3 regions of the Kribbella sp. NPDC000426 genome follow, and region 1 is predicted to be linked to each of the others. Evidence: riboswitches for the same ligand, from Rfam matches in the RefSeq annotation. Region 1 holds a riboswitch; each other region holds the start of a gene.
What was found. Region 1 has a riboswitch for ZMP and ZTP ahead of ABT313_RS29895 (5-aminoimidazole-4-carboxamide ribonucleotide transformylase). Riboswitches for the same ligand answer to the same signal wherever they lie in the genome.
Positions count from the first base shown of each region.

Region 2: it holds a riboswitch for ZMP and ZTP, as region 1 does, so the genes downstream of both, ABT313_RS20330 (bifunctional 5,10-methylenetetrahydrofolate dehydrogenase/5,10-methenyltetrahydrofolate cyclohydrolase) here and ABT313_RS29895 (5-aminoimidazole-4-carboxamide ribonucleotide transformylase) in region 1, are expected to answer to the same signal.
Region 3: it holds a riboswitch for ZMP and ZTP, as region 1 does, so the genes downstream of both, ABT313_RS23255 (glycine hydroxymethyltransferase) here and ABT313_RS29895 (5-aminoimidazole-4-carboxamide ribonucleotide transformylase) in region 1, are expected to answer to the same signal.

Region 1 is NZ_JBEPDK010000006.1:249,418-259,847, reverse strand. Features, by position in the region: gene ABT313_RS29925 (FAD-binding oxidoreductase) at 1-724, opposite strand, end outside; gene ABT313_RS29920 (2-hydroxyacid dehydrogenase) at 791-1,720, shown strand; gene ABT313_RS29915 (WD40/YVTN/BNR-like repeat-containing protein) at 1,731-2,825, shown strand; gene ABT313_RS29910 (MoaD/ThiS family protein) at 2,833-3,096, shown strand; gene ABT313_RS29905 (MMPL family transporter) at 3,271-5,556, shown strand; gene ABT313_RS29900 (phosphotransferase-like protein) at 5,635-6,168, shown strand; gene ABT313_RS29895 (5-aminoimidazole-4-carboxamide ribonucleotide transformylase) at 6,158-7,084, opposite strand; ZMP/ZTP riboswitch at 7,086-7,162, opposite strand; gene ABT313_RS29890 (nuclear transport factor 2 family protein) at 7,165-7,536, opposite strand; gene ABT313_RS29885 (class I SAM-dependent methyltransferase) at 7,555-8,292, opposite strand; gene ABT313_RS29880 (CHAP domain-containing protein) at 8,333-8,854, opposite strand; gene ilvD (dihydroxy-acid dehydratase) at 8,979-10,430, shown strand, end outside.
Region 2 is NZ_JBEPDK010000004.1:228,997-239,426, reverse strand. Features, by position in the region: gene ABT313_RS20340 (helix-turn-helix domain-containing protein) at 1-402, opposite strand, end outside; gene ABT313_RS20335 (phytanoyl-CoA dioxygenase family protein) at 468-1,310, shown strand; gene ABT313_RS20330 (bifunctional 5,10-methylenetetrahydrofolate dehydrogenase/5,10-methenyltetrahydrofolate cyclohydrolase) at 1,307-2,149, opposite strand; ZMP/ZTP riboswitch at 2,169-2,254, opposite strand; gene ABT313_RS20325 (glycoside hydrolase family 84 protein) at 2,254-4,002, opposite strand; gene ABT313_RS20320 (nitroreductase family deazaflavin-dependent oxidoreductase) at 4,036-4,452, opposite strand; gene ABT313_RS20315 (NUDIX hydrolase) at 4,475-5,083, opposite strand; gene prcA (proteasome subunit alpha) at 5,080-5,940, opposite strand; gene prcB (proteasome subunit beta) at 5,981-6,823, opposite strand; gene ABT313_RS20300 (ubiquitin-like protein Pup) at 6,832-7,041, opposite strand; gene dop (depupylase/deamidase Dop) at 7,100-8,620, opposite strand; gene ABT313_RS20290 (phosphotransferase) at 8,703-9,929, shown strand; gene ABT313_RS20285 (RNA polymerase sigma factor) at 10,002-10,430, shown strand, end outside.
Region 3 is NZ_JBEPDK010000004.1:824,300-834,729, forward strand. Features, by position in the region: gene ABT313_RS23225 (sensor histidine kinase) at 1-363, opposite strand, end outside; gene ABT313_RS23230 (response regulator transcription factor) at 360-1,010, opposite strand; gene ABT313_RS23235 (hypothetical protein) at 1,135-1,716, shown strand; gene ABT313_RS23240 (peptidoglycan-binding protein) at 1,713-2,801, shown strand; gene ABT313_RS23245 (ABC transporter ATP-binding protein) at 2,798-3,502, shown strand; gene ABT313_RS23250 (ABC transporter permease) at 3,486-4,682, shown strand; ZMP/ZTP riboswitch at 4,725-4,807, shown strand; gene ABT313_RS23255 (glycine hydroxymethyltransferase) at 4,836-6,284, shown strand; gene ABT313_RS23260 (DHA2 family efflux MFS transporter permease subunit) at 6,277-7,824, opposite strand; gene ABT313_RS23265 (GbsR/MarR family transcriptional regulator) at 7,887-8,357, shown strand; gene ABT313_RS23270 (amidase) at 9,309-10,430, opposite strand, start outside.

The sequences.
Region 1 (10,430 bases):
CGGTGTAGTCGCTCGTCCTGGTCGCGGCGTCACTGTTGCGGCCGAGCGTCAGGTACGCCTCGGTCGGGCTGAACACGACTCCGTCGACGAAGTGCACCGGCTCCCCGTCATACGTGCTTGAGGCAACGATCTCGTTGATCGCCGGAGCCAGCTCGTCGAGGCCGAGCCGCACGTGCCGCAATGCGACGTACGGCGAGATCTTGTCGAGCTCGATCCGCAACCGGGTCGCGTACCCGAGCGTGCCGTACGAGTTCGGGAACATCCGGAACAGGTCCGCGTGCTCACCGTCCGGACGCGCGGTGACGAGGTCGCCGGCGCCGGTGAGGATGTCGAGCTCGAGCACCGACTCGTGCGGCAGCCCGGCGCGGAACGACGACGACTCGATGCCGAGACCGGTCACCGCGCCGCCGAGTGTGATCGTCTTCAGCTGTGGCACGACCATCGGCGTCAGCCCGTACGGCAGGGTCGCCGCGACCAGGTCCTCGTAGGTGCACATGCCCTGGACGTCGGCCGTCCGGGCGGCCGGGTCGACGCCGATCACGCCGGTCAGTTTGGAGACGTCGAGACCGGGCCGGTCGAGCTCGGTTCGCGGCCGGAAGAGGTTCGAGGAGCGCTTCGCGAGCCGGACCGGGTCGCCCTGCGGAATCCGTTCGTACGACTCCCGCAGCCGCCCGACGGCCTGATCGTGGGCGAGCGTCGCCGCCAGATCCGATGTCGAAGGCACCGATCCAGAGTACGACGATGCACCCGCTCCGGCACCGGAAAAGTCACCGGATAGTAGGTTCGTCACATGGCTGACGTGCGGGCTTGGCTGCCCTGGGAGAACCCCGGCGATTTCCTCCGTGGCATGCCCGCGGGGTACGACGTGGACTTCTACGCGGGCGGCGAGCGGCCGGCGTCGCTGGACCAGGTGGAGTTCTACGTGCCGAGCTACATGGGCGGCGGCGACGTGCTGGACATCGTCCGCGAGATGCCGGCGCTGAAGGTCGTGCAGCTGCAGACCGCCGGTTTCGAGCACGTCCAGTCGCGGCTCGCCGAGGGCGTCACGTTGTGTAACGCGCGCGGCGTCCACGACGCGTCGACGGCCGAGCTCGCGGTCGGGCTGATCCTGGCGACGTACCGGCGGCTGCCGCGGGCCGTCCGCAACCAGGAGCGGGAGATCTGGCCGGATTCGTACGACGAGGTCGACGACTCGCTGGCGGACCGGACCGTGCTGATCCTCGGGTACGGCGCGATCGGCGAAGCGCTCGAGCGACGGCTGACCGGATTCGAGTGCGAGGTGATCCGGGTCGCGCGACGGCCGCGGGACGGCGTGCACTCCACCGACGAGCTGCCGGAGCTGCTGCCGCGCGCCGACGTCGTCGTACTGCTGACGCCGGCCACGCCGGAGACGACCCGGATGGTGGATGCCAAGTTCCTGGCGAGCATAAAGGACGGCGCCCTGCTGGTGAACGTCGCACGCGGTGTCGTCGTCGACACGGACGCGCTGCTGACCGAGCTCCGCACGCGCCGGATCAGCGCCGCCCTCGACGTCACCGACCCCGAGCCGTTGCCCACCGGACATCCGCTGTGGTCTGCTCCGAACGTACTGATCAATCCGCACCGCGGCGGTGCCTCGACGGCGTTCGCGCCGCGCGTGGCCCGGCTCGTGCGTGCGCAGCTTGAGCGCTACGCGTCCGGGGTACCACTCATCAACGTAGTGGCAGGACCGCAGCGCTAGGAGGAGCACGATGTCCGAGGCCGTACTGCTGATCGGAACCAAGAAGGGTCTCTGGATCGGCCGGAGCGACGCTGCTCGCACGCACTGGCGACTCGACGGCCCGGTCCCGGAGTTCGAGATGCAAGGCGTGTACGGCGTGGGCATCGACACCCGTGGTGACCGGCCGCGGCTGTTCGTCGGCGGCACCAGCGAGCACTGGGGTCCGGCGGTCTTCCACTCCGACGACCTCGGCGCGACCTGGGTCGAGCCGCCGGAGGGCTCGATCGGATTCCCCACCGACACCGAGGCCTCGCTCGAGCGGGTCTGGCAGATCCAGCCGGCCCCGCCCGGTCAGCCTGGCGTCGTGTACGCAGGTTCGCAGCCGTCGGCGCTGTGGAGGTCGACCGACGGGGGAGTGACGTTCGAACTCGTCCGCGGGCTGTGGGACCATCCCCACCGGACCAAGTGGGAGGCCGGATTCGGCGGCCAGGCCGTGCACACCGTCCTGCCGCACCCGACGGACCCCGACAAGGTCAGCGTCGCGATGTCGACCGGTGGTGTCTACCGGACGGCCGACGGCGGGAAGACCTGGTCCCCGGCCAACCAGGGAATCCAAGCCACGTTCATGCCCGACCGGTACCCCGAGTTCGGTCAGTGTGTGCACAAGCTCGCCGCGCACCCCGACGTACCAGAGCGGATGTTCGCGCAGAACCACCACGGCGTGTACCGGTCCGACGACGGCGGCGCGATCTGGAAGTCGATCGCGGACGGGCTGCCGTCGGACTTCGGGTTCCCGATCGCGGTGCACCCGCACGAGCCCGAGACTGTATACGTATTCCCATTGGTTGCGGACGGCAACAGGATCCCGACCGGGGCGAAGTGCCGCGTCTACCGGTCCCGCGACGCGGGCTCGACCTGGGAGCCGTTGTCGGCCGGGCTGCCGGACGTGTCGTACGTGCCGGTGCTGCGGGACGCGATGACGACCGACACCGCGGATCCGGCCGGCGTGTACGTCGGCACGCGGGACGGCTGCGTCTACGCGAGCGCCGACGCCGGCGACAGCTGGGCCGAGGTCGCCCGGCACCTTCCCGACGTACTCACGGTGCGCGCCGCGGTCTTCGGGTGACGGCGTCATGATCGCCGTCCGCCTGCCCACCGTGCTCCGCCCGTTCGCGGGCGGCGCCGAGCGGGTCGAGGTCGAAGGTACGACCGTCGCCGAGGCGTTCGCGGCGCTGGACCCGTCGTTGCGCCGCCGGCTCACCGACGAGCAGGGCGGCGTACGGCGGCACGTCAACGTCTATCTCCGCGACGACAACATCCGCGACCTCGACGGTCTCGACACCCCGCTCACCGACGGCGACGAACTCCTCGTCCTGCCGAGCGTCGCCGGCGGCTGAAACACCAAGCAACACCCTGAATTGCCCTGAGAACTCACCGTTATCAGGCGGTCTCAGGGCGGTGACACTGGGTGTCGAGGGGTTGTGACCCCGGTCAGCCTCGATCTAGATTCGCCAGATGGGGCCGGCGGCTGGGCCGTCGTCTGGGGGGTGCCTTGGGGAGGGGGCGCCCTGATGCATGCGTTTCTGGACCGGCTCGGCCGGGGAGCGGCACGTTTCCACTGGTTCGTGATCGCCGGCTGGCTGGTCGTGGTCGTGGGGTTGTTCGTCCTGCGGTCCGCGTTCGGCGGCACGTACGTCAACAACTACACGGTTCCGGGCAGTGAATCGTCCGCTGGTTTGAACATCCTGAACAAGGACTTCGCCACCGCCGGCGGCTACTCGGGCTCGATCGTGTTCCACGCCAAGTCCGGCACGGTCGCCGAGCACGCCGACGCGGTCAAGTCGTCGATGGAGGCCGTCGGCAAGCTGCCCGATGTCGTGTCCGCCGTCGATCCGCTGGCACAGAGCTCCCAGGGCTCCGCGAGTTCGCCGTCGCCGTACATCTCGAAGGACGGCAGCATCGTCAACGCGCCGGTCTCGTTCTCGGTCGTGCCGGCCTCGCTCGACAAGTCGTACGTCGACAAGCTGGACGCGGCCGTCCAGCCGGCCCGGGCGGCCGGGCTGCAGGTCGAGTACGGCGGCGGCACCGGGCAGATCGGGAAGCAGGCGAACGACGGCCCGTCGGAGGCGATCGGTCTCGCGCTCGCGCTGTTGCTGCTGTTCCTGATGTTCCGGTCGGTGGTCGCGTCCGGGCTGCCGTTGGTGGCTGCGGTCTTCAGCGTCGGCGGCGGGCTGGCGGTGCTCGGGCTGCTTGCCGCCGTCAAGGACTTCCCGGTCTCGGCACCGACGGTGGCGACCCTGCTCGGGCTGGGCGTCGCGATCGACTACGGCCTGTTCCTGGTCTCGCGGCACCGAGAACAGCTCGACGACGGCATGGGCGTCGTCGAGTCGGCGGGCCGGGCCGAGTCCACGTCGGGCGCTGCGATCTTGGTTGCCGGTGGCACCGTCGTGATCGCGATCCTCGGGTTGTACGTGTCCGGCGTACCGTTCGTCGGCGCGCTCGGTCTGTCGTCGGCGATCGTGGTTGCGGTGACGGTGCTGGCCGCGCTGACGCTGATTCCGGCGCTGCTCGGTCTGGCGAAGTTCACTGTGCTCAACCGCAAGGACCGCCATCACCTCGCCGAGGAGCGCGAGCTCGAGGCCGGGCTGGGCGACGACGCCGCGATCGCCGAGCACCGCGCGGAGGAACGCGAACGCCGCGACGCCAAGCACGAGCAGAGCGCGTTCGCGCGGTGGGGCCGCAAGGTGAGCGACCGGCCCTGGCCGTACGGCATCGCCGCGACCCTGGTGCTCCTCATCCTCGCGATCCCGCTGCTGTCGATGAACCTCGGCCAGCTCGACGCCGGCACCGACCCGGCCGGCGACTCCAGCCGGAAGGCGTACGACCTGGTCGCCACCGGGTTCGGACCGGGCGCCAACGGGCCGCTGACGGTCGTCGTACAGCTGCCGTCCTCGGGTGACAAGCAGACCTTGCTGAGCGGGCTCTCGGCCACGTTGCAGAAGACTCCCGGCGTGGCGGCGGTCCAGCCGCCGAACACGAACAGCGCGGGTACGACGGCCGTCATCAACGTCATCCCGACCACCTCACCGTCGTCGAAGGAGACCGAGGACCTGGTCAACCGGATCCGCGACGACGTGCTGTCCGGCCAGCAGGAACCGACGTACGTCGTCGGCACCACGGCCGGGTACGTCGACTTCACCGAGAAGGTCGGTAGCCGGATGCTGTGGCTGATCGGGGCTGTGGTCCTGCTCGCGTTCCTGCTGCTCACGGTCGCGTTCCGCTCGCTGCTGATCGGGGTGAAGGCGGCGGTGCTGAACCTGCTGTCGGTCGGAGCGGCGTACGGCGTGATCGTGGCGGTCTTCCAGTGGGGCTGGGGATCGTCGCTGGTCGGGATCGACGAGAACGTGCCGATCCCGTCGTTCGTGCCGATGCTGATGTTCGCGATCGTGTTCGGATTGTCGATGGACTACGAGGTGTTCCTGCTGTCCCGGGTGCACGAGGCGTGGATCGCGACGAAGGACAGTCATCGCGCGGTGGCGATCGGGATCGGCGCGACGGCCCGGGTGATCACCACCGCGGCCGCGATCATGATCGTGGTCTTCCTGAGCTTCGTGCTGGACGACGACCCGACGGTGAAGATGCTGGCCGTCGGGATGGCGGTCGCCGTGCTGATCGACGCCAGCGTGGTCCGGATGATCCTGGTGCCGTCGGTGATGACGCTGCTCGGCGACCGGGCCTGGTGGCTGCCGCGCTGGCTCGACCGGATCGTTCCCGACATCCAGCTCGAGGGCGGCCCGCCGCCCGCCCCGCAAGAACCGCCGGAGCCGGAACGCGAGAAGATCGACGTCACCGGCTGACAGCGGCTGACACCGGCTGACACCGCCGGAAAAGAAAAGACTGCAGTTTGCTGGTGGGTTTGGTTAGCGTCGGGCGTTATGAGCAACGTCCTCCTGCTGACCGGCCCGCCGGGCTCCGGCAAGACCACCGTCGCCCGGCTCGTGGCGACCGATGCGCCGCGGCCGACGGTCCATGTGACGACCGACGAGTTCTACCGCGCGATCCGCACCGGCTTCGTCGCACCCTGGCTGGCCGAGGCGCAGCACCAGAACGAAGTGGTCATGGACGTGATCGTCGCCGCCGTGGGTGCCTACGCCGACGGCGGGTACGACGTGGTGGTGGACGGCGTCATCGGCCCGTGGTTCCTCGCCCCGTTCCGCGCGGTCGCGGGGGACTGGCGGATGTCGTACGTCGTCCTGCGGCCGGATCTGCACACCACGCTGCGGCGAGGTCAGGCACGGGGCGGGGTGGAGCTGACGGATGTGGATGCGCTCACCGGTATGCACGGGGTGTTCGCGGACCTCGGCGAACTCGAGTCGCACGCGATCGACACCTCGACACTCGATCCCGCCGCCACGGCCGCCGCGGTCCGCAAAGCTGTTGCCTCAGGCGACTACCTGCTCAGTGCCTGAACAGGCGTACTCCGGTTGCCGACCAGGTGATCCCGAGGTCGGCGCAGGCGGCGGCGACCTCGGGTGAGCGGATCGAGCCGCCCGGCTCGGCGATGTGGGTGACGCCGTGGCGATGCGCCTCCTCGACGTTGTCGGTGAAGGGGAGCGCGCCGTCGGACACCATCGAGACACCGGTCAGCGGCTCGTCCGACCGGCGCGACCACCACAGCTGCGCCTTCGCGCCGGCCAGCCGCGTGCAGTCCACCCGGGACTGCTGCCCGGCGCCGATGCCGATCGCCATCCCGTCCTTCACCATCACGACGGTGTTGGATTGGGTGTACCGGGCAACGATCATCCCCAGTAGCAGGTCCTGGGCCGCGTCGTCCGGCACGGAGTCGTCCAGCAGCTCGCGCGTCAACGGCAGCGCGTCCCGCTCCTGCGTCAACCGCAGGCCGTAGATCTCGCGCACCTCCTCGGCCGGCGGCTCGAAGGCAGGATCCGCTTCCAGCACCAGGTACGTCCCGCGCTTCTTCGCGGCCAGGAGCTCGACCACGCCCTCGTCGTACCCGGGCGCGATGATCCCGTCCGACACGACCCGTTTCAACACCGCCGCCAGCTCCGCGTCGACCGGATGCGAGACCGCCACGAAATCGCCGTACGACGACTTCGGATCAGCGTCCCGCGCCCGCGTATAAGCCTCGACCACGCTCCCGCCGAGCGCCGCGCCGGCCGGCGACACATGCTTGTACGACGCAGCCGCCGGCACGCCGAACGTCGCCGCCGCCTTCCGCACCAGCTGCCAACCGGTCAGCGCATCCAGCACATTGATGTACGACGGCTCGCCCGCAACCACCGTGAACGGCGCCCGCTCGACCGGCGCCATCCGGGCCGCCTGGTGTGGATTCATCCCATAACGCACAAGGACCTCCGAGGTCAGTCGGAGGCGCCCAGGCGGACGACGCCTTACTCTTCGCTCCCCGGTGGTACCCCACCCTCGCCAGTCGCGGTACGGCTAGCTTAGTCCCGCCACGCGCCGGTCCAGTCGTACAGCGGGGCCGTGGTGGCGTACTCGCGCAGGTATGCGATGCGCCCCCGGTCGAGCCGCGCGATCGTCGCACCGTCGAACGCACCGGGATCGCCCTTCCACGTGCACTCGAAGTGCCACTCGGCGACCAGCACCTCACCGGTCGCGGCGCGCGACGTGATCTCCCACGTGTCGACGGTGCCGCCCGCACCGAACCAGGCGTCCATCCACTGCGCGACCCGCGGCTTACCGCGGTAGACCGGCCCGTAGCACTCGATCACGACGCAGTCGTCGGTCAGGGTGTCGAGCACGGCCGCGTTGTCGTGCCGTCGCCAGCCGTCGATGTAGGCCTCGAGTAAGTCCACTGGCTCAGCGTAGGTCGGTCACGGTTGGTGGCCCGGAAGTTTGGTGGCGTGGAAGACGAGGAGGCGGGACTCGTCGGTCACCGGTTCCTGGTGCCAGCCGCCGGACACGGTGATGTCTGTGAAGCCGGCCTCGGACAGGTCGGTGCTGATGGCTTCGGGGGAGCGGAAGTGGAGGGTGTTTCGGTAGACGGCGTCGTGGCCGTCGGGGAAGACGTTGTGGGCGTCGAACACGACCCGGCCGTCGGCGACTTCGAGCAGGTCGAGCCACTCGACGAGGTGCCCGACGGGTGTGTCGCGTTCGCCGTACGTCGACTCGCGGGTCCACTGCTCCCACGCGCGCGCCGCGGGGTTGCGGGACTCGAAGCTGATCACGCCGCCTGGGCTTAACGCGCCCGCGAGTGCTGTGAATACCTCGGCCTGGTTGCCGATGTGCATGATCGTGTTGCCGGTGCTGACAACGAGGTCGGCGTCGGCGGTCTGCTCGACGGCGCGGAAGTCCCCTTCGATCCAGGTGATCGCATCGGCGCCCGGCTGCCGGCGCGCGTACCCGAGCATCGTGGGGCTCGGGTCCACGCCGATCACCGCACGGCCGGGCGCGACGAGAGAGCGGGTGAGCAGGCCCGTGCCGCAACCGAAGTCCAGAACTTTGCGAGCACGGGCAGCCAGAGCACGGTAGTAGGCGTGGTCCGCACCGGCGGGGTTGTCGAGGTCGTACAACCCCACCAGTTCTTCGTCGCCGTACGGATCGTCGGTCACCCGCGGAATGCTAAAGACATTGCGGCCGGATCGCACTCGACTATTCCGCGGACACCCAGCCGTAGATGTTGCCGGGGCGGCCGGCGTTCTTCGCGTGTTTCGGGTCGAACGGGCCGAGCTTCTGGACCTGGTCGTGCGAGTTGCCTTCCACCGTGGTGATCTTGCCGTTGCCGGTAGCAACCACCACGCCGGTGTGCAGGCTGGTGCTCGTGTTCTGCGGGCCGGTGCCGTAGAGCACGATGTCGCCGGGCTTCATGCCGGTATTGCCGGAGTGGGCGCGGCCCTTCCGTTGGCCCCAGGTGTAGATATCACCGGTGAAGCCGTAGTTCGGGATGTCGCTCCCGGCCTTGCGCCAGGTCCAGGTGGCGAAGTGCGCGCACCAGGACTCGCAGGCGCCGTACGGATTGCAGTTGCTGCCGGGCGGCGTCTCGCCTTGCCCGACCTCGCCGTTGGCGGCGTTCACGATCTTCGTCCGGGTATCCGCCGCCGTGGCGGTCAGGGGCAGCGAACCCACCAGGGACAGCACAACCGCGGTCAGCAGGAGTCGCAATGTGGGGCGCATCAGCTTGCTCCGTTCGATGGTTGGGACACATTCCCCCAGGCGGCCAGCAACGTCAGTATGTAATTAACTAACAACACAATGCAATCACAGCGTTGTTAAGTTACGAAGGCATAGAGTGAGCCGCATGGTCGATGTGAAGCCCCGCAGCCGGACAGTGACCGACGGACTGGAGGCCACCGCCAGCCGCGGGATGCTCCGCGCGGTCGGGATGGGTGACGACGACTGGGCCAAGCCGCAGGTCGGGGTCGCCTCCAGCTGGAACGAGATCACCCCGTGCAACCTGTCCCTGGACCGGCTCGCCAAGGCCGTCAAGGAAGGCGTCCACGCGGCCGGCGGGTATCCGCTCGAGTTCGGCACGATCAGCGTCTCCGACGGCATCTCGATGGGCCACGTCGGTATGCACTACTCGCTGGTCAGCCGGGAGATCATCGCGGACTCGGTCGAGACCGTGATGGAGGCCGAGCGGCTCGACGGCTCGGTGCTGCTGGCCGGCTGCGACAAGTCGCTGCCCGGCATGCTGATGGCCGCCGCGCGCCTCGACCTGGCGAGCGTGTTCCTGTACGCCGGTTCGATCATGCCAGGCAAGCTCGGCGACAAGGACGTCACGATCATCGACGCGTTCGAGGCGGTCGGCGCCTGCGTTCGCGGCCTGATCACGCGCGACGAGGTCGACGCGGTCGAGCGTGCGATCTGCCCGGGCGAAGGCGCCTGTGGCGGCATGTACACCGCGAACACGATGGCCGCGTCCGCCGAAGCCCTCGGTATGTCGCTGCCGGGCTCAGCTGCTCCGCCGGCTGTCGACCGTCGTCGCGACGGGTATGCGCGCAAGTCCGGAGAGGCCGTTGTCGGCCTGCTGCGCAACGGCATCACCGCCCGCCAGATCCTCACCAAGGAAGCGTTCGAGAACGCGATCGCCGTGGTGATGGCTCTCGGCGGTTCGACCAACGCTGTCCTGCACCTGCTGGCCATCGCCCGGGAGGCGGAGGTCGAGCTGACGCTGGCCGACTTCAACCGGGTCGGCGCCAAGGTCCCGCACCTCGGCGACCTGAAGCCGTTCGGCAGGTACGTCATGACGGATGTGGACCGGGTGGGCGGGATCCCGGTCGTGATGCGGGCGCTGCTCGACGCCGGCCTGCTGCACGGCGACTGCCTGTCCGTGACCGGCAAGACGATGGCGGAGAACCTCGCCGACATCGCCCCGCCGGACATCGACGGCACGATCATCCGCGCGCTCGACAAGCCGATCCACCACACCGGCGGCATCACGATCCTGCACGGCTCACTCGCCCCCGAGGGCGCGGTCGTGAAGAGCGCCGGCTTCGACTCCGACGTGTTCGAAGGGACCGCCCGGGTCTTCGACGGCGAGCGCGCCGCGATGGACGCCGTACCGGATCTCAACCCCGGCGATGTCGTCGTGATCCGGTACGAAGGACCGAAGGGCGGCCCGGGGATGCGCGAGATGCTCGCGGTCACCGGCGCGATCAAGGGCGCGGGTCTCGGCAAGGACGTGCTGCTGCTCACCGACGGCCGCTTCTCCGGCGGTACGACGGGGCTCTGCGTCGGCCACGTCGCGCCC
Region 2 (10,430 bases), on a different contig from region 1:
CGCAGTCGCGAGCTCCAGCGTGTAGGCGCACAACTCCGCGAGCAGACCGGGTTCGGACATGGCCCGCACAGGCGGCCAGTCCGCGGGATCGCCGAGCTCGCCGAAGTCCTCGATCTGGAAATGCACGTACGCATGCCGCGACCCGCGATCACAGTCCCAGATATAGGCGTCCCGGTTGCCGCGCTTCGCGAGCGCCACCGTTCCGGGCCGCAGCTCGTGCTCGACCGTCGTCTGCAGCACCCCGACGTCGTCGTACACCTCGGTCCGCCAGAGCGCGGAGCCGTGGAGGATCCAGAGGAGTTCGAAGTTCGGCAGCCAGCGCGGTCCGTACGTCGCTCCGGGGGCGTAGTCCGCGAGCTGCACCAGCGAGTTCACGCTGATCACCGGCGGTCGCGATGTCACGAACAGATAGTAAAGCGCTTGTTCGTGACATTGGCCGGTCCTGCGTGCTCTGCGACGGTTGCTGGATGCACTTCACCGAGATCACCGATGAGCTGGTCGAGGCCTTCGACCGGGACGGCTTCGTCGTCCTCGATCAGGCCATCTCGCGCGACGAGGTGACCGAGCTGCACACCGCGGCCGAGCAGCTGTGCCGCACCGTCGGCCGCGCTCCGGCGACCGAGCCCGCTGAGGATGTACTGCGCAGGCACCTGTGCATTCACCATCCGCACAAGGCATCCGACGCTGCCCGGGCGGCACTGCATGCGCCGCGCGTGGTCGAGACCCTGACCGCTGTGATCGGGCCCAACGTCAAGGCGATGCAGTCGATGTTGTTCATCAAGCCCGAAGGCAAGCCCGGGCAGGCCTGGCATCAGGACGAGTTCTTCATCCCGACCAGGGACCGCTCGCTGACCGCCGCGTGGATCGCGCTCGACGACGCCACCGTGGAGAACGGCTGCCTGTGGGTGCTGCCGGGCTCGCACCGCCGTGGTGTCCTCTATCCCGATCGCGAGCAGGACGACCTCCGCTTCGACTGTACGGTCGAAGCGTTCGACTTCCCGTACTCCGACGACGACGCCGTCCCGGTCGAAGTACCGGCCGGATCGGCAGTGATCTTCAACGGGTACCTACTGCACCGATCACTGCCGAACACCGGCCGGCACGGGCTCCGCCGGGCGCTCGCGAACCACTACATGAGCGCCGAGTCGCTGCTCCCCTGGCAGACCGTGCCGGCCGGCGTACACGTCGGCAAGCACGACTACCGCGACATCGTGATGGTCGCCGGGACCGATCCGTACGCCTACAAGGGCATCGACGACGTCGCCCGGCCGCACTCCCGCCCGGACAAGGACGGCGGCTGCGACCGCTAACCCAGCTGCGCCTCGGCGGCGTCGACCGTCTGCTCGAGCAGGAGCGCGATCGTCATCGGCCCGACGCCGCCCGGGACCGGCGTGATCAGGCGAGCCACCTCAGCCGCTTCCCCGAAGTGCACGTCGCCGACGTTGCCCTCGTTGTACCCGGCATCGACCACGACCGCGCCCGGCTTCAGCCAGTCACCGCGGACGAAGTTGGCCTTGCCGACCGCGGCGATCACCACGTCCGCGGTCCGGACCAGCTCGGGCAGGTCCCGGGTCCGCGAGTGCGCGTAGGTCACCGTCGCGTTCGATGCCAGCAGCAACATCCCGGCCGGCTTGCCGAGGATCGGGCTGCGGCCGATCACGACCGCGTGCGCGCCCTCGAGCGGTACGTCGTACGCCGCGAGCAGCCGCATGATCCCGCCGGGTGTGGCCGACCGGAACCCGGGATCACCGAAGGCCATCGCCGCGAACGACAGCATGGTCACACCGTCGACGTCCTTGCCGGGGTCGATCGCCTCGAACGCGGCCCGCTCGTCGATCTGCGCCGGCACCGGGTGCTGCAGCAGGATCCCGTGCACCTCCGGGTCCTCGGACAGCTTCCGGATCTCCGCGACCAGCTCGTCGGTGGTCGTGTCGGCCGACAGGACGACGCTCCGGGACGCGATCCCGGCCTTCTTCGACCGGTTCTGCTTCATCCGCACGTACGTCGCGGACGCCGGGTCGTCGCCCACGAGCACGGTCGCCAGGCACGGCTGCACGCCGTACCGTTCCTGCACCGCGGCAGCACGTTCCGCCGCCTTGGCCACCATCTCGGCGGCGAGGTCGGTCCCGATCATCAACTCGGCAGTCATCTGCGCACTCCTCGTCCTCAAAGGGTGCCCAGGCGCGCGGCGAAAGCCGGATGGCAGACCGTTCCCCGGTGGTCGTCCACCTCAGCGCCAGTCGCGGTCCGCCCTCAGGATACCGGCCCGCCCGCCTCGCGAACGAACCTGTCGGCCACCCCGTCGGCGATCCGGAGCGGCACCTTGCTGTGCGGCAGGCGGACATCGCGGATCTCGTTCGCCTGCGTGATCAGGTGCTCGATCTCGTCCCGGGCCGTCGCGACGTCCGACTCGTTGCCCTCCGCCTGCGCCTCGAACACGCGCAACGCCTGCCGCAGGGCTCCGCCCCAGTAGAACGAGGCGTCCAGCCAGGAGTCGGTCTCGGCCTCGAACTCCGGGTCGATCACGCCGCTGCGGATCTGCGCAGACGCGTTCTCGATCGCTTCGAGGTACGGCTCCAGGTCGGCGATCGCGCCGGCCAGGTCGCCGCCGTCCCAGGTCGCCTTGAAGGCCGCGAGCTTCGAGGCCAGCACCGGCGCATTGGTCAGATGCAGCTTCCCGTCGTACGTCGTGAGGTCCGCGAACACCTCCAGCGCCGCAATCGTGGCCACGTCTCCCCCGGCACGCTCGGCGATCGCGCGACGCCAGGACGCGTCGGCGTCGTAAGTCGCGGGCTTCCAGCCGAACTCGGCGAACGAGTACAGGGCGAGCTTGCTGGCCGCGGCCTGGTTCATCGGGTTCGAGATCACGCCGACGACGTGCTCGGCGAGGCCGGGCTCGCGGCCCGTGTACGGCGCGAGCAGGATCCGGCCATGGGCATAGTCGTTGACCGGGTAGTTGTCCCAGATCAGGATGTCGTGCCCGAACACCGCCTTCGCCGCAGCTGCTTGTGCGGTCGTGATCCGCTCCGGGACGACCGCCGTACCGGTCCAGTGCACGATCACGGCCGGGTCGAGCCGCTCACGCAGCGCCTGCTTGTACGGCGTCTCCTCGACGTCGTAGTACTCGGTCGGGACCATCTGCAGCGGGGCAACATCCTGCTTGGTCGCGATCCATTCGCGCTGGACGCGGTTGCACAGGTCCGCCTGCGCCGCACCGGCCGCGCCGCCGCCCGTGCCGTACTTCGCGGCGTCCTCGTCGGAGTGCCACTTCTCGTACTCGATGTCGTCGAGCGGGACGTTGAACACCCGGACGCCGAGCGCGTACAGCGCCTCGAACTTCGCGATCAGCGCCTGGAAGTCCTCGTCGGAGGTGTACGCGATCGACAGACCGGGCGAGAGCGCGAAGGTGAGGTCGACCTTGTTGCGCCGGGCCCGCTCGATCAGCTCGCCGAGCTCGGCCAGCTTGTCGGCCGGGTACGGGTCGCGCCACTGCTCGCGGTGGTAGACGTCGTCCTTGGGCGCGTACTGATACGTGTTCATCTTGTGCGCGCCGAGGTAGTCCAGGTGGTCGAGGCGGTCCGCGTGCGACCACGGAGTGCCGTAGAAGCCTTCGATCGAGCCGCGGTACGGCAACGTCGGCCAGTCGCGGATCTCGACGCCGTCGAGATGGTTGCCCTGGACAAGCTGGTCGAGAGTCAGCGCCGCGTAGTACGTGCCGCGGGTGTCGACGCCGTCGAGGACGACGCGGTGGTCGCCGACGGCAACGACGTACCCCTCGGCCGGCAGACCGGCGGCGGGCTCGACATCGAGAGCGGTGCCGCCGATGTGGACCGTCACCACGGCCTCGCCGTCGACGATCGTGGTCACGCCGGCCCGGGTCAGGGTTTCGCGGACGATCCGTTCGGCGTCAGGGTCCGTGGTCGGGCCGTGGACCACGCCGACCGTGTCACCGAGGTCGAACCCGTCCGGGCGAGTGCTGGTCTGCTGAGGCTCAGGGGTCACAGCCCCTATCCACTCAGCGCGCAGGCCTGCTCGTCAAGACGCGCGGGTGAGCTTCAGGACCGGGATCGTGCGGATGCCGGCCGTGCGGATCTCGTACTCTCCGAAGCCCGGGTAGCGCCGCGCTTGCTCGGCGTAGATCCGGTTGCGCTCGTCGCCGGTCAGCTCGCCCACAGTCACCTTGTACGTCTCGGTGCCGACCTCGACAACGCTCTCGCCGGCGGCGACCAGGTTGCGGTACCAGTCCGGGTTCGTGGGAGCGCCGCCCTTGCTGGCGAACACGTAGATGACGGCCGGGTCGTTCTCGTCGGCCAGGTACATCGTCGGGGCGATGTACTCCTCGCCGCTCCGGCGGCCGCGGTGGTGCAACAGCACCATCGGCGCGCCTTCGAAGTTGCCGCCGACCCTGCCGTCATTGTCCCGGAACTCGGTGATGATGTCCGCGTTGCTCATATCGGGTACCTCCGCAGTTGGCTCAAAGAAGTCCTGCGTGGTCCAACGCGAGATAGGCCGCATCGATTCCGGTCATCGCACCCGGAGTACGCAGTTCGGCACGGAACGCGTCGACGCTCAGCTCGACCGGGACGCAGTCCTCGGCCTCGTCGAGCTGTTGTTTGCCGTCCGGGCGGCAGCCGCGCGCGATCGCGACGTACTTGCGGAACGTCGAGGACGCGCCGGACCACTGCCAGCCGACGACGTCGAGCGTCTCGCAGGTGTAGCCGGTCTCCTCCTCGAGCTCCCGGGCGCCGGCGACGGCCACCTCCTCGCCGGGCTCCACCAAGCCGCCCGGCAGGTTCGTGACGACGGCGTCCGGGCCGGCCCGGAACATCCGGATCGTGACGATCCGGCCGTCGGGCGTCAGCGGCAGCACGGTGATCCCGGACGTGATACCTGCCTCGGGACCCATCACGTCCCACTCGACCTCGCGGCCGTCGGGCATCCGGTAGCGCCGCAGCCGGACGGTCAAGAAGCGCTTGAAGCCCGGCTCCTCCCCCAGCAGCTGCCACGGAACCGGGTCGCCGGGCCGAGACGACTCAGCCGCCACGTTGTCGGTGACGGCTGAGGTCTCGCGCTGATCCGTCACAGGGGACGGTTGTCGTCGGGATCTTCCGGCGGCGCGATCGGTGCATCATCCGCCGGCGGGGCGACCGGGGCGTCCTCGGCCGACGCACCGGGCTCTGCGGCGTCGTCCGTCTTGCCCCCGTCGCCATCGCCCGCAGGCTCGGTGGCCTCCTCGGCGGGGCTGGACTCGGACAGGATGCCGGCCAGCGTCTCCTCGGAGATCCGCTTGAACTTGCGCACCTGGCTCCGGGTCCGGTCCAGGACCGCGACCTCGAGCTGGTCCGGGGTCAGCTGCCGGACCTCGGTGCCGTCGTGGCCGAGGGCATCGACCGCGAGCCGGAGCGCACCCGCGAGCGAGATGCCCTCGGAGTAGTGCTCGCCGATGTAGTCCGCGACCTGGTCGGCCGGGCCGCCCATCACGGCGTACCCCTGCACGTCGGCGATCGAGCCGTCGTAGGTGAGCCGGTAGACCTGGTCCTCGGCCGGGGTGTTGCCGATCTCGGCGACCAGGATCTCGACCTCGAGCGGCTTCTCGCCGCCGGAGGAGAAGATCGCGCCGAGCGTCTGCGCGTACGCGTTGGCCAGCGCCCGGCCGGTCACGTCACGCCGGTCGTAGGAGTACCCGCGCATGTCGGCCAGCCGCACGCCGGCGATCCGCAGGTTCTCGAACTCGTTGTACCGGCCGACGGCGGCGAACGCCATCCGGTCGTAGATCTCGGCCACCTTGTGCAGCGCGGGCGAGCGGTTCTCGGCCACGAACAGGATGCCGTCGGCATATTGCAGCGCGATCGCGCTGCGGCCCTTGGCGATGCCTTTCCGGGCGAAGTCCGCCCGGTCCCGCATCAGCTGCTCGGGCGAGACGTAGAAGGGAACGCTCATGAGTCCTCTGTCAGTTCGATCGGGGAGACGGGCAACAGCATCAGGTCAGGGACGTCGCGGCCGGGCCGTCGGGACGCTGGTGCCGTTGGCTCCAGGCCGCGTCGACGAGCGCCGCCACCTCGTCCTCGGGCAGCCGCCGGTAACCGTCCGCGGTGACCACGCCGACCACCGGGAAGATCCGCCGGAGCATGTCCGGTCCGCCGGTCGCCGAGTCGTCGTCGGCCGCGTCGATCAGCGACTGGATCATCACCGTCACGCAGTCGGTCTCGGACAGGTCCTCGCGGTACAGCTTCTTCAGCGCGCCGCGGGCGAACAGCGAGCCCGAGCCGACACTGTAGAAGTGGGTCTCCTCGTACCGCCCGCCGGTCGGGTCGTAGGAGAAGATCCGGCCGCCCTTGATGTCGTGGTCGTACCCCGCGAACAGCGGCACCACGGTCAGGCCCTGCATCGCCATCGGCAGGTTGCCGCGGATCAGCGCGCTGAGCCGGTTCGCCTTGCCGTCGAGGCTGAGCGTCGCGCCCTCGAGCTTCTCGTAGTGCTCGAGCTCGACCTGGAACAACCGGACCATCTCGATCCCGAAACCGGCCGAGCCGGCGAACGCGACCGCCGAGTACTCGTCGGCCGGGAACACCTTCTCGATGTCACGCTGGGCGATGATGTTGCCCATCGTGGCCCGCCGGTCGCCGGCCATGATCACGCCACCGGGGAAGGTGGCCGCCACGATCGTCGTACCGTGCGGGACTTCGCTGGACAGGTCACCCGAACCCAGGGCCCGTCGTCCCGGCAACAGGTCGGGCGCGTGCCCGGCCAGGAAGTCCATGAACGACGAGCCACCTGGGGTCAGGAAGGCTTCCGGCAACCGGCCGGAGGCATCAGAAGTCATCGAGCGGTTCACTCCCCACCCTTTTGCACGAATCCGCGGACGAACTCCTCGGCGTTCTCCTCGAGCACCTCGTCGATCTCGTCCAGGATCGAGTCGACGTCCTCGTCGAGTCGCTCTTTGCGCTCCTGGACGTCCTCCGACGCCTCGACCTGGTCGACCTCTTCCTCGGTCGACGAACGCTTGGGCTGCTTGTGCTGCTGCCCGCCGTCTTTCGCCATGGCACACACCTCCTAGAACCGCTGGAGAGACCGCCCAACCGATCTCTCTATAGCGACCCTACCCGGCAGCGCCCCCAGTAATGGTGCGAACCAGGTCACTGGCGGTGTCGCATTGGTCAAGAAGTGCTCCGACGTGCGCTTTCGTCCCCCGCAGCGGGTCCAGGGTCGGGATTCGCTGCAGTGACTCCTTACCGGGCAGATCGAAGATCACCGAGTCCCAGGAGGCGGCCGCGACCTGCGGCGCGTACTGCTGCATGCAGCGGCCGCGGAAGTAGGCCCGGGTGTCGGTCGGCGGGTGCGCGACCGCCATCCGGATCTCCTCGTCGGTGACGATCCGCTGCATCCGGTTGGATTTCACCAACCTGTAATACAGGCCCTTGTCCGGGCGCAGATCGGCGTACTGCAGGTCGATCAGGTGCAGCTTCGGGTCGTCCCACTCCAGGCCGTCACGGTCGCGGTACTGCTGGAGCAGTTTGTACTTCGCGACCCAGTCGAGCTGGTCGGACAGCTTCATCGGGTCGATCGCGAGCTGGTCGAGGATCTGCTCCCACCGGTGCAGCACGTCCTTGGTCTGCCGGTCCGCGTCGTCGCCGTACTTGTCCTCGACGTACTTGCGGGCCTGCTCCAGATACTCCGCCTGGAGCTGGACGGCGGTGATCTTGCGGCCGTCCTTCAGCGTGAGCAGATGCGTGCAGGACGGGTCGTGGCTGACCTCGTGCAGCGCGGACACCGGGCGGTCGACGCCCAGGTCGTCGGTGAGCCAGCCGTCCTCGATCATCGCCAGCACGAGCGACGTCGTCCCGACCTTCAGGTACGTCGAGATCTCGGACAGGTTCGCGTCGCCGATGATCACGTGCAACCGGCGGTAACGGTCCGGATTCGCGTGCGGCTCGTCGCGGGTGTTGATGATCGGGCGCTTCAGCGTCGTCTCCAGGCCGACCTCGACCTCGAAGTAGTCGGCCCGCTGACTGATCTGGAACCCGTGCGCCGCGCCGTCCTGGCCGATGCCGACGCGACCGGCGCCGGTGACCACCTGACGGCTCACGAAGAACGGCGTCAGGTGCCGCACGATCGACGCGAACGGCGTGGACCGGCGCATCAGGTAGTTCTCGTGCGAGCCGTACGACGCGCCCTTGTTGTCGGTGTTGTTCTTGTACAGGTTCAGCTGGGGGGCGCCGGGGATCAGCCGGGCCTGGCGCGCGCCCTCCATGATCACCAGCTCGCCGGCCTTGTCCCAGACCACCGCGTCGCGCGGGTTCGTGGTCTCGGGAGCGGAGTACTCCGGGTGGGCGTGGTCGACGTACAACCTCGCGCCGTTGGTGAGGATCACGTTGGCCAGGCCGGTCTCCTCGTCGGTGAGCTGGCTGGAGTCCGCCACCTCCCGGCTCAGGTCGAATCCTCGCGCGTCGCGCAGCGGGTGCTCCTCGTCGAAGTCCCACCGCGTCTTGCGCGCGAGCGGCTGCGTCTGTGCGTAGCCGTTCACCACCTGGCTCGAGGTCAGCATCGGGTTGGCCCCGGGCTGGCCCGGCACCGAGATCCCGAACTCGGTCTCGGTACCCATGATCCGCCGAACACTCATGCGAACGAGCCTACGCGGTAAGGGCGACTAAAGGTGTTGCTGTGTCCACAGGGTTACGTGTGAGACTGCGCGCGTGGACGAAATGGTGGCGATCCTGGACGAAGACAACCATGTCACCGGGTCCGTCCCGCGATCGGTGATGCGGCGCGACAACCTGCGCCACTCCGCCACCGGAGTAGTCGTCCGGAATCCGGCCGGTGACATCTACGTGCACCGCCGTACGCCGATCAAGGATGTCTACCCGAGCCACTACGACTTCTCCGCCGGCGGGGTCGTCGCGGCCGGTGAGGACCCCTTCCACGCCGTCGTACGGGAGCTGGAGGAGGAGCTCGGGATCGCAGGTGTCGAGCTGACCCGGTTGCCGGAGGGCGACTACGCCGACGACAACACGCGGTACCACGCGTACCTGTACACCTGCGTCTGGGACGGACCGGTGCGGCACCAGCCGGAGGAGGTCGAGTGGGGTGCGTGGATGTCCCCTGCCGAGCTCGTCGCCAAGATGGACGACCCGTCGTGGCCGTTCATGCCGGATGCGGTCGGTCTGCTCGGTGAGTTCGTCCGGAGTCTGGCGACCATCGGCCAGGGCTGGGACAGCGACGCGTGGATCGAGGGTCCGTGGATCCATCGCTCGCCCCGACGGCCCGCAGTACGGCCACGGCTGCTGGCTGAAGCCACGCTCCTCCCCTGGCTCGCCCCACAGCTGCCCCTGCCGGTCCCGGTGCCTGAGCTGACCGACAACGGCGTACGGCACCTGATGCTGCCCGGCTCACCCTTCACCGACGGCGGTACGGCGATCGGCCGGGCGCTCGGCGAGTTCCTGAAGGCCCTGCACGCCGTGGACCCGGTCGAAGCGGTCGCCCGTGGCGCTCTGGACGCCGCCACAGCGGACGCGGAGAAGGCGACCTTCCTGGAGGACTGCAGGGCCCAGATCGTGCCGCTGCTGCCCGCAGAAGCCCAACCCCGGGCACTGGAGCTCCTGGACCGCGTGGCCCACGTCCGCACGTCCTTGATCCACTGCGACTTCGGCCCCGAGCACATCCTGGTGAGCGACGGCGAGATCACCGGCATCATCGACTGGACCGACGCCGTCATCGGCGACCCCGCCCTTGACCTCTGCTGGCCCCTCAACGGTGCTCCGGCGGCGGTCCGGGGCGGTGTGCTGGAGATCTACCAACCCACCCCCGACCAGGTCGAACGTGCCGCGGACTGGGCTCGTCTCTCCCCCTGGTACGGCGTCCACCGCGGCCTGCTCCTCGACCTGCCCGACGACGTCGCGAACGGCCTGCGAGACATCCTGCACCGGCTCTGATGCAACCGTCCGCGCGGTGGCCGGTCACTAGAGGGTGTGAAGATCACCCTGACTGACGATACGGAGCCGGCCATGGCTACGGGATCCGACCAGGAGCTCTGGGAGCGGTTGCGCATCGGGGACCATTTCGCGCTCGGCGAGCTGTTCGACCGGTACGCGGACGACGTCCGTGCGTTCGCGTTCCGGCGTACCGCCTCGTGGAGTACTGCCGACGACGTGGTCCAGTCGACGTTCCTGAGTACCTGGCGACGGTTCCAGCGCAACCCACCCGGTCCGCTGACCGCTCCGAGCGCCCGCGGCTGGCTGCTCGTCGTGGCCGGCAACGAATGCCAGACCCTGTTCCGGACGGCGAACCGGCTGCGCAACCTGGTCGACCGCCTGCCCACCCCCGCGCCGGACCACGATCACGCGCCCGACGTCGCCCGTCGGCTCGACGACGAACGCCGGATGTCGGCGATCCGTCGTGCCGTGGCCAAACTCCCCCGGCACGAACGCGACACG
Region 3 (10,430 bases), on a different contig from region 1:
GTTGGCCGCGAGAAGCTTCTGCTTCAGATCCGCCGACTGCTTCCGCTGCTCCTCCGTCGGCTTGCCGTCCGGCGGAGGGGTCGATCCGGCCTTCGGCTTCTGCGTCTGGTCCGCCTGGCTGAGGATGTCGCCCAGCTGTCGCTGCAGCTCGGCCGCCGCCGGCGCGGACGCGGCGTTCGCGGCCGCGATGCTCTGGTTGGCCAGCGACGTGCTGAGTACGACGAGCAACGCGCCGCCGACCACGAAGACGACGGCGAGCAGCAGCGTCAGCCGGGTCTGCAGCGGTATCCGCGCCGGCGCCGGCCAGGTCCAGGACGGCCGCGGCCACCGCAGCGGCGACGTGCCCTGCCGACGGGCGGTCACAGCCGGTACCCCGTGCCGACGACGGTCTCGATCAGCGGCGGACGTCCGAGCTTGCGGCGGAGCCGGCCCAGCGTCACCGCGACCACGTTGCTGAACGGATCGAGGTTCTCGTCCCAGACCTGGTCGAGCAGTTCCTCGGCACTCACCACTGCCCCGTCTGCGAGCACCAGCGCTTCCAGCACGCCGAACTCCTTCCGGGTCAGCAGTACCGGCTCGCCGGCCCGCTGTACCGTTCTGCGCCCGAGATCGATCTCCAGGTCCTGCCGGCTGACCACCGGCGCCAGTGACGGCGAGCGCCGGCTCAGGGCGCGCACCCGGGCGAGCAGCTCGGCGAACGCGAACGGCTTCCCCAGGTAGTCGTCCGCCCCGAGCCCCAGGCCGGCGATCCGGTCGTCCACCTCCGCGGCCGCGGTCAGCATCAGGATGCGGCTGCGTGACCGGTTGCCGACCAGCGTCCGGCAGACGTCGTCCCCCGGCACGCCCGGCAGATCCCGGTCCAGCACCACTACGTCGTACGTGGTCACGGCGACCTTGCCGAGGGCATCGGAGCCGTCCAGCGCGACATCGACCGCGAATCCCGCGTCCCGCAGACCGTCGGCAAGGTTCCGCGCCAGCACGGCCTCGTCCTCGACCACCAGCAATCTCACGTCGGCACCTCCGGTCGCAGTGTCCCCGCCGCGGTGTGACACCGGCATAACGACTCGTTGTTAGCCCGGTGTCACGGCCTTCCGCGTACTCCTGGTCCCAATCATCGTCGGGCAAGGAGCTGTCATGACCCACACACGTCCACTCGGATCGGCCTGCGTGGCCGCGGCAGTCGCCGCGCTCCTGCTGACCGGATGCAGCAAGCCGAACCTCAAGGACATCGGCACCACCACCGACACCTCGGCGGATCGGATCGCCAAACTGCACACCGCGGCGCAGTGCGTCCGCTCGCACGGCATCCAGAACTTCACCGACCCGGTGCTCGGTGCGACCGGCCAGGTGTTCACCGATTACCGTCCGCTCCAAGACGCGGCGAGCGGAGTACTGCGCAGCGCCTTGTCGGACTGCGAACAGCAACTGCGCGCTGCGACCTGGAACCCGCAGACCCAGCCACCTGCGCCGGCCACACTGATCGCCGCCGGAGTGAAGGCTGCACGCTGCCTGCGGCAGAACGGCTTGCCGAAGATGAAGGACCCGAACGCCCGGACGGCATACGTACCCGGACACGGGTTCGGGCTGAGCGCGGACGAGTTGCCGCCGGGGGCCGACAAACAGACAGCCGTTGTCCAGCAGGCGTTCCGTGCCTGCCGCACGCTGCTCGACGACGAGATCGAAGCGTCCCAGCTGAACAAGCTGGCGGGCCAGTGAGCACCTCACGCCGGACCGTGCTGGTCGGCGTCAGCCTCTCGGTCGTTGCCGGCATCGCGGGCGGCTGGGCTTCGCAACGGACCCCGTTCCATACCGAGCCCGCCGCTGGAGTGCCGCAATCGGCGAAGCTCTCTACGGCTGCAGTGGTCCGCACGAACTTGCGGACCACCAGGCAGTACTACGGAACCATCAGCTACGGTCCGACAGTCGACCTGGTCGCCACCACCTCCGCCCAGGCGTTCACCTGGCTGCCCACGCCAGGCGCCGTGATCCCGGCGGACGGCACGTTGTACGAGGCCGACGGTCGCGCGATCCCAGTTCTGGCCGGTGCCCGTCCGTTGTGGCGGACACTCCGCCGAGGGCTCCGCGGTCCGGACGTGTCCCAACTCAACACGGCACTCGCCCGGCTCGGGTACCACCCCGCGGTCAGCGGCAGTTCGCAGTACACCTGGCGTACGGAGACCGCAGTACGCCGTTGGCAGCGTGCACACCACCTCCCGCGCACCGGGACCGTCGACCTCGGCCAGCTCGTGTTCGCCGCCGTTCCGCTCCGGGTGAGCGCCGTCCAGGCCAACCTGGGAGCGCCGGTCCAACCAGGTATGCCGTTGCTGTCGGCAACGTCACCGGTACTGCTCGTCGAAGTACCGGTTCCGGTCGACCAGGCCTACCTCCTGCACCGTGGCGCATCGGTGACCGTGACGCTGCCCGATGCGGTGACCAGGGCACCGGGCACCGTCAGCGCGGTGGACCGCGTCGCGACGCTGCCGGAGTCCGACGCGCCGGACTCCCGCAACGGCGGGCCGCAGACCGCGGTGGTCAACGCCACGGTCCGGCTGGAGCGACCGTCGCTCGCGGCGGCGTACAGCTCGGCACCGGTTCAGGTCGCGATCACGCTCGACGAGGTGAAGGACGCGCTCGCAGTGCCGATCACGGCGTTGCTGGCCCGGCCGGACGGAGGTTTCGCGGTCACCGTGGTGAACCGCGGCGATGTCGCGGTGCAGTGCGGGGTCTCGACGGACACGATGGTGCAGGTGGCCGGCGCTGGAATCACCGCCGGCACCCAGGTCGTGGTGGCGGCCTCATGACGTCCGCACTGGAGCTGATCGGAGTCACCAAGACGTACGCCGGCAACCCCGAGACGACCGCGCTGCGCGATCTCACGCTCCGGGTGGATCCCGGCGAGCTCGTTGCCGTGGTCGGACCGTCCGGATCGGGAAAGAGCACCCTGCTGCAGATCGCCGGGACGTTGGAACGGCCGACCACCGGAGCGGTCCACATCGCCGGCTCGGACACCCGCCGGCTCTCGGACACTGCGCTGGCCGGATTCCGTGCACGGCACCTCGGCTTCGTGTTCCAGCAGTTCTTCCTGCTCCCCCATCGCGACGTGCTCGCGAACATCGCGCATGCGCTGCTCTACCGCTCGATGACCGCCCGCAGCCGCCGGGCGGCCGCCGCGGAGGCCTGTGAGCGCGTCGGCCTCGGTGACCGCCGGCACCATCTGCCAGGCCAGCTCTCGGGCGGCGAGTGCCAACGCGTCGCGATCGCCCGCGCTCTGGTCGGGTCTCCGACCCTCATCCTGGCCGATGAGCCGACCGGCAACCTCGACAGCGCGACCGGTGGTCAGATCCTCGGCCTGCTCCGCGAGCTCAACTCGGCCGGCACCACGCTGATCGTCATCACTCACGACCGCGAGGTTGCCGCGGCCGCGCAGCGCCAGGTCGAGCTGCGCGACGGCGTACTCCGTCGCGACAGCGCCCAGGGGGTGCGTCATGTCTCGCACTCTTGATCTCGTCGGTGAGGCTGTCCGCGGTCTGCGGGCCCGGCCGCTACGCAGTGCCTTGTGCGCCGGTGGCATCGCTCTCGGTATGGCGGCGATGGTCGCCGTTGTGGCGATCCCCGCAACGACTCGGCAGGCTTTGCTCAACCAGCTCGGTCAGGACGGGAACCTGCTGACAGTCAGCTCGGGTAACACCATCGACAACCAGCCGGCGCCGCTGCCCTCCCAGTCGCCTGCGATGCTCCGGCGCATCCCGGGTGTGCAGCAGCTGTCACCTGTCGCGTATCAGTCCGGCTGGATCGCCCGGCGTACCCCATTCGTACCGGTGGCCGACACGAACGGGCTTGCGGTGATCGCCGTCTCGGCGGACCTGACCGCCACCCTCGACCTGCACGTGACGCATGGCGCCTTCCTCGACGCGGCCACCAGCCGCTACCCGGCCGTCGTACTCGGCTCCGGCGCGGCCCGAGCGCTCGGAATGAGCACGGCCGGACCGAACCGGCTGGTCACGCTGAGTACGGCGGATGGGCGCCGTACTGTCGTCGCGACCGTTCTCGGCATCCTGGCCGACGCACCGCTCGCGCCGGAACTCGACAGCGCCGTGCTGATCGGTGACCGCGCCGCACACACCAGGCTCGACGCTGGCGGCGGCCCGAGCCGCATCTACCTGCGTGCCGATCCGGACAAGGTCGGGCCGGTGCATGCGCTGCTCGCGGCGACCACCTCGCCCGAGGACCCCGGTGCCGTGCAGGTCGGCCGCCCGTCCGACCTCCTGGCCGCTCGCCTCACGGCACAGAACGCCTTGAACGATCTCGCCTTCGGTCTCGGCGCGGTGGCTCTACTCGTCGGTGGTGTCGGGGTGGCGAACGCCATGGTGGTGTCGGTGCTCGAGCGGCGATCGGAGATCGGTCTGCGCCGCGCGCTGGGCGCCGGCCGGGGCTTCGTAGGCGGTCTGATCCTGATCGAGTCCACGCTGCTCTGCCTGTCCGGAGCACTGGCAGGAGGCATCGCCGGGCTGGCGGTCACGTGGGTCGCCGCGATGAGCCAGGCCGTCGCCGTACAGGTCCCGCTGCTGCCAGTGGGACTCGGACTGGCAGCCTCTGTGCTGGTCGGGCTGATCGCAGGCCTGTACCCGGCGCTGCGAGCGGCCCAACTGGCTCCGGCGGCGGCTCTGCGGATCGCAGGTTGACCCGTGTACCGCGCACACCAGGGGTGCCCGCACACGCTAGGGTGAGGGCGTCGCGACTGGCGCGCTGAAGGTGGAGAACCACCGGGGAGCGAAACCCGTCGGCACCGTGCGCCTGGGTGCCTTCGACCCACTGCAACCGCAGGAGAGACAACGATGACTCAACCCTTCGATGCGGCCGCGGCGTCGGCCGCGTACAACAACGCGCTGCAGGTGATTGCCGCGGTCGAACCGACGATCGCCGGCGCGATCAAGGCCGAGCTGGCCGACCAGCGGTCCTCGCTGAAGCTGATCGCGAGCGAGAACTACGCCTCCCCCGCCACGCTCCTCACGATGGGCAACTGGCTCTCGGACAAGTACGCCGAGGGCACGATCGGGCACCGCTTCTACGCCGGCTGCCAGAACGTCGACACGGTCGAGCAGACCGCCGCGGACCACGCGCGGGCGCTGTTCGACGCGCCGCACGCGTACGTCCAGCCGCACTCCGGCATCGACGCGAACCTGGTCGCCTTCTGGGCGATCCTCGCGCAGCGGATCGAGTCCCCGGCGCTCGCCGAGGCCGGCGCGAAGCACGTCAACGACCTGTCCGAGGACGACTGGACCAAGCTCCGCAAGGCGCTCGGCGACCAGAAGATGCTCGGTATGTCGCTGGACGCCGGCGGTCACCTGACCCACGGCTTCCGGCCGAACATTTCCGGCAAGATGTTCAACCAGCATTCCTACGGCACCGACCCGGAGACCGGCCTGCTCGACTACGACGAGGTCGCCCGCAAGGCGCGTGAGTTCAAGCCGCTGATCCTGATCGCCGGCTACTCGGCGTACCCGCGCAAGGTGAACTTCGCCAAGATGCGCGAGATCGCCGACGAGGTCGGCGCGACGCTGATGGTCGACATGGCGCACTTCGCCGGCCTGGTCGCGGGCAAGGTCTTCACCGGCGACTTCGATCCGGTCCCGCACGCCCACGTCACCACGACCACGACCCACAAGTCGCTGCGCGGTCCGCGCGGCGGCATGGTGCTGTGCCAGCCGGAGTACGCCGAGTCCGTCGACCGCGGCTGCCCGATGGTGCTGGGCGGGCCGCTCAGCCAGACGATGGCCGCGAAGGCCGTCGCGCTGGCCGAGGCACGTCAGCCGTCGTTCCAGGAGTACGCGCAGGCGGTCGCGGACAACGCCGTCGTCCTGGCCGAGGGCCTGATGAAGCGCGGCGTGAAGCTCGTGACGGACGGCACCGAGAACCACCTGGTGCTGCTCGACGTCTCGTCGTACGGCATCACCGGCCGGCAGGCCGAGTCCGCGCTGCTCGACGCGGGCATCGTCACCAACCGCAACGCCGTACCGCGCGACCCGAACGGCGCCTGGTACACCTCGGGCGTCCGGATCGGTACGCCGGCCCTCACCACGCGCGGGTTCGGCGCCGACGAGTTCGACCGGGTCGCCGAGCTGATCGTGGACGTGCTGTCCGCGACCACCCCGACGACCACGTCCGCGGGCGCCCCCTCGAAGGCGAAGTACGTCCTCGCCGACGGCGTCGCCGACAAGACCCGCGCCGCCTCGGCCGAGATCCTCGACAAGCACCCGCTGTACCCGGGCCTCGAGCTCAACTGATCACCGGCTGCCCGTCCTCCCGGGGGCGGGCAGCCTGCTTCTTCGGCATCAGTACTGCGGCGAGCACGGCACCGGCGATCGCGATGCCGGTCGACACCCACATCGTGGTGTTCAGGCTGGTCATGAAGGCGTCGCGGACGTTGGCGAGCAGGTCCGGGGAGCCGGCCTGGGCGGCGACGGCGAGTCCGCCGCCCAGGCTCTTCTCGGCCGCTTCAGCGACCTGCGCGGGCAGGCCGGTGGTGTCGATGTTGTGGCGGTAGACGGAGTTGAGAACGGTCCCGAGTACGGCGACGCCGACCGTGCCGCCGACCTGACGGAACGCCTGCAGCAGTCCTGATCCCGTCCCGGCCCGCTCCGGATCGAGTACGCCGAGCGCCGCGTTCATTGCCTGCGGCATCGAACACCCGAGCCCGAAGCCGACCACCACGAACCAGATCGCCGTGTACCCGTACCCGGTGCCGAGATCGGTGAAGGCGCCGAGCGCGAACCCGGCCGCCATCACCACGAACCCGGTCATCACCACCAGCCGGGTGCCGACCTTCGACTCGACCGGAGACGCCAGCTTCGCGCCGATCGTCATCCCGCCGATGAACGGCAGCAGCTTCAGTCCGGTGTGCAACGCATCCGATCCGTTGATGCCCTGGAAGTACTGCGGCATCGTGAACAGCAACCCGAAGATCGCGAACACCGACACCGTCAGCAGTACGGCGCCGCCGGTGAACACCCGCTCGCCGAACAGCCGGAGCTCGATCAACGGCTCACGGTTACGCCGCTGCCAGACGAGGAACCCGGCGATCAGTACGACGGCCAGCCCGAGGAACACGATCGTGACGGCGTCGGACCAGGACGATTCGCCGGCTTTGGTCACGCCGTACACGAGGGCCGCGAGACCGGTGCTCGACAGCACGATGCCGAGCCAGTCGATCGCCGGCCGGTTCGAGCTGCGTGTCTCCGGGACGAGCAGCGTGACCGCGAGCGCCGCGACGAAGGCGATCGGCACGTTCATCAGGAAGATCCACTGCCAGCCGGCGTGATCGAGCAGCAGGCCGCCGACGATCGGGCCGAGCGGCATACCGATGCTGTTGGCAACGACGAAGAACCCGATCGCCTTCTTCCGGTCCTCCTCGGTGCGGAACAGCACGGTGATCAGCGACAGCGCGACCGGGACGATCATCGCCGCCCCGATCCCGAGGAACGCGCGGGCCGCGATCAGCTGGCCGGCCGAGTCGGACAGCGCACAGGCCAGCGACGCCAGGCCGAACAAGGTGAGCGCGATCGCGATGATCTTGCGCCGCCCGTACCGGTCACCGAGCAGACCGGCCGGCAGCAGGAGCGCCGCGAGGACGAGGTTGTAGCTGTTCGCCATCCATTGCAGCTGGCTGGTCGACGCGTCCAGGTCCTTCGCGAGCGTCGGCAGCGCGACATTGAGCACGGTCGTGTCGAGGCCGAGCACGAGGACGGCGAGACACAAAGCGATGAGTACGCCGAAGCGGCGGCCGCCGGTAAGCGTCGGCGCCCCGGTGTCGATGGTCGAGGTCATGGATTCAAATTATCAGAATTTTGTGATAGTTGCGATAGATCAGATTACTGTAAGCTTCAACCATGGCGGAGGAACCGAGCCCGGAGGCCGTGAGTCAGTTCGTCGAGCGGTTCGCGGGCGTGCTGGCGAACAGCGGCGTACCGACGATGTCGGCCCGGGTGATGGGCGCGATGCTGGTCAGTCCGACCGGCACGATGACGGCGGCCGAGCTGGCCGAGTCGTTGAAGATCAGCCAGCCGGCGGTGTCCGGCGCCGTCCGGCAGTTGTTGCAGGTGTCGTTCATCTCGCGCGAGCGGCTGCCCGGGTCGCGCAAGGACCATTACCGGATCCGGGAGGATGTCTTCGCCGCGATCCTCGAGCGCCGCAACCTCGCACTGAGCGAATGGGAGGCGACCAGCCGCTCCGGCGCCGGCCTCTTCCCCGCCGACTCCCCTGTCGCCCGCCGACTGACCGAGGCCGCGGACTTCTTCGCGTTCATCCACACCGACATGGAACAGATGATCAAGAACTGGCGCGCGGACCATCCCGGATGAGCCGGCACCTCGTCGGTACCGCGTGGCTGGACAGCGACGAGCGAACCCGCTGGGAGACGCGCATCATGCGCCGCCGCGTCCCGCTGTACCGGGTGGGAATCGCCGCGCTACGTGCACTCAACACACTGACCGGCGGCGCGGACCGCCCGTCGCTGAAGGTCACCCAGTGGGGGCGGATCGGGCCGCACGGCGAGACGTTCGTGATGGACAAGCTCGAGACGATGACCGGGCGGACCGATCATCCCGTCACGTCACGGTCCGAACTGCGGGCGCGGACCTCGTTCGCAGCCAGGCTGGCGCGGGCGATCTCGGCGGACGAGTGGCCGCAGATCATCGCGGAGTACGAACGACGCCGGCGGGGCGAGCGTCCGCAGTACCGGTACGTCGGGCATCGGCCGCTCAACGCCGAGTCGCACGCGCTGATGGACGAAGCGTGGGTGCGGGGTGAGCTGCCGACGGATCAGTTCCGGGCCTGGAACGTGCTGAAGTTCGAGGACGAGGGCGCCTTCTACAGCGAGTTCTTCACCGACGGAGATGCGCGGGGGTACGCCGATGGCGAGACGAACGCCGGCTTCCGGCTGGGCCGGATCATGTTCGACGTCAGCTGGCGCGAGAAGGCGTCGCTCGCCGGCGAGCAACACGTCCTCCGCCGCAGCCGAATCCTCCGCGCGAAGGAGCTCGTCAAGTTCTTCCGCACCGAGCTCAACGAGGCCCTGCGGCCACCGGCCCCGGCCGCCGCGCCGACGACCGCCGTACGCGAGGAGGTCTATACGCCGCCGGTCGTCGCCGCGATGTCCGACTTCACCAAGCCGGAGCCGCTGCGCTCCCCGACAGCCCGCGGCGAAACCAGGCCGGACCGCAAGCAGGCCTCGGCTGTCGACCTCGCCAGCACCGTGGCGAAGGCGCTCTCGCCGCCAGGTGCCGACGTCTCGGCGAAGGCTCACCCGCTGGTCAGCGGACCGGCGGCAGAGGCAGGTCGACCAGAAGTAGGCGAGCCACCGCGAGTGCAACCTCGTCCGCCCCGTGCGGCGCAACAACCTGCGCGCCCACCGGTAGTCCCTCCGACCTTCCGACCGGGACACTCACCGCGGGATGGCCGGTCACGTTGAACACCCAGCACGGATCGCCGGTCACGATGCTCTCCTCGTGCTGATCGTAGCCGTGGGCAACAGTCAGCGTTGTCGGCGTGACCAGCGCATCCACCTCGCTGAACAGATCGGCGAGCGCCGTGTTGTTGAAGTCCCGCACCGCTCGCGCCCGCCGCGCCGCCGCCTCCTCCGCCCCACGACCGTTGTCGAGATCGGACAACGCCGCCCACGCCTCCTCAGTCGGCGCCAACTCCAACGGCACGTCGACGACCTCCACTGCAGCCGCCGCCAGCCGCTGCCGCACGACCCGATCGACCGCCCCCTCAGCCGGACACACCCCGAGCGTCGACCGATAAGCCACCCGCCAGCGTCTTTGTGCGCCCACCAACCACAACGCGCGGTCAGTTGTGGTTGACGGGTGCTCAAAGTCATCGAGGCCGTGCGGCGGCCACGGTGGGAGGGCCGTGGGGTCCAGGCGGTGGGGTCCGCTGGCGATGCTGGTGGCGAGGACGACGTCGTCGAGGTCGGCGCCGATCACGCCGGCCGTCGTAAGGCCCCCGAGTGGACGTCCGCCGGGGCGCGGGATCCGGCCGTAGGTGCCCTTGAAGCCGATGACGCCGGAGAACGAGGCCGGGATGCGGAGCGAACCACCGCTGTCGCCACCCGTTGCCAGGGGTACGACGCCCGCCGCGACAGCCGCCGCGCCGCCCGCGGTCGAGCCCCCGGGTGACCGCGAGAGGTCCCACGGATTGCGCGTGTAGTCGACGCCGTTCCAGCCGAAGGTCAAGGATTGAGCGCCGGGCCGGGCGCGGGTCGACCATCCGATCGGGACAGCCCCGGCGGCAACCAGTCGGGCGATGATCGGCGCGTCCGGCGGCGTACGCGACTTGATCAGGAACGGTACGCCGGCGAGCGGCCCGTCCGGCGGCAACCGCATCGCAGCCGCCCGCGCGCCGGCAGCATCCAGCTCGTCCAGGAAGTGCAG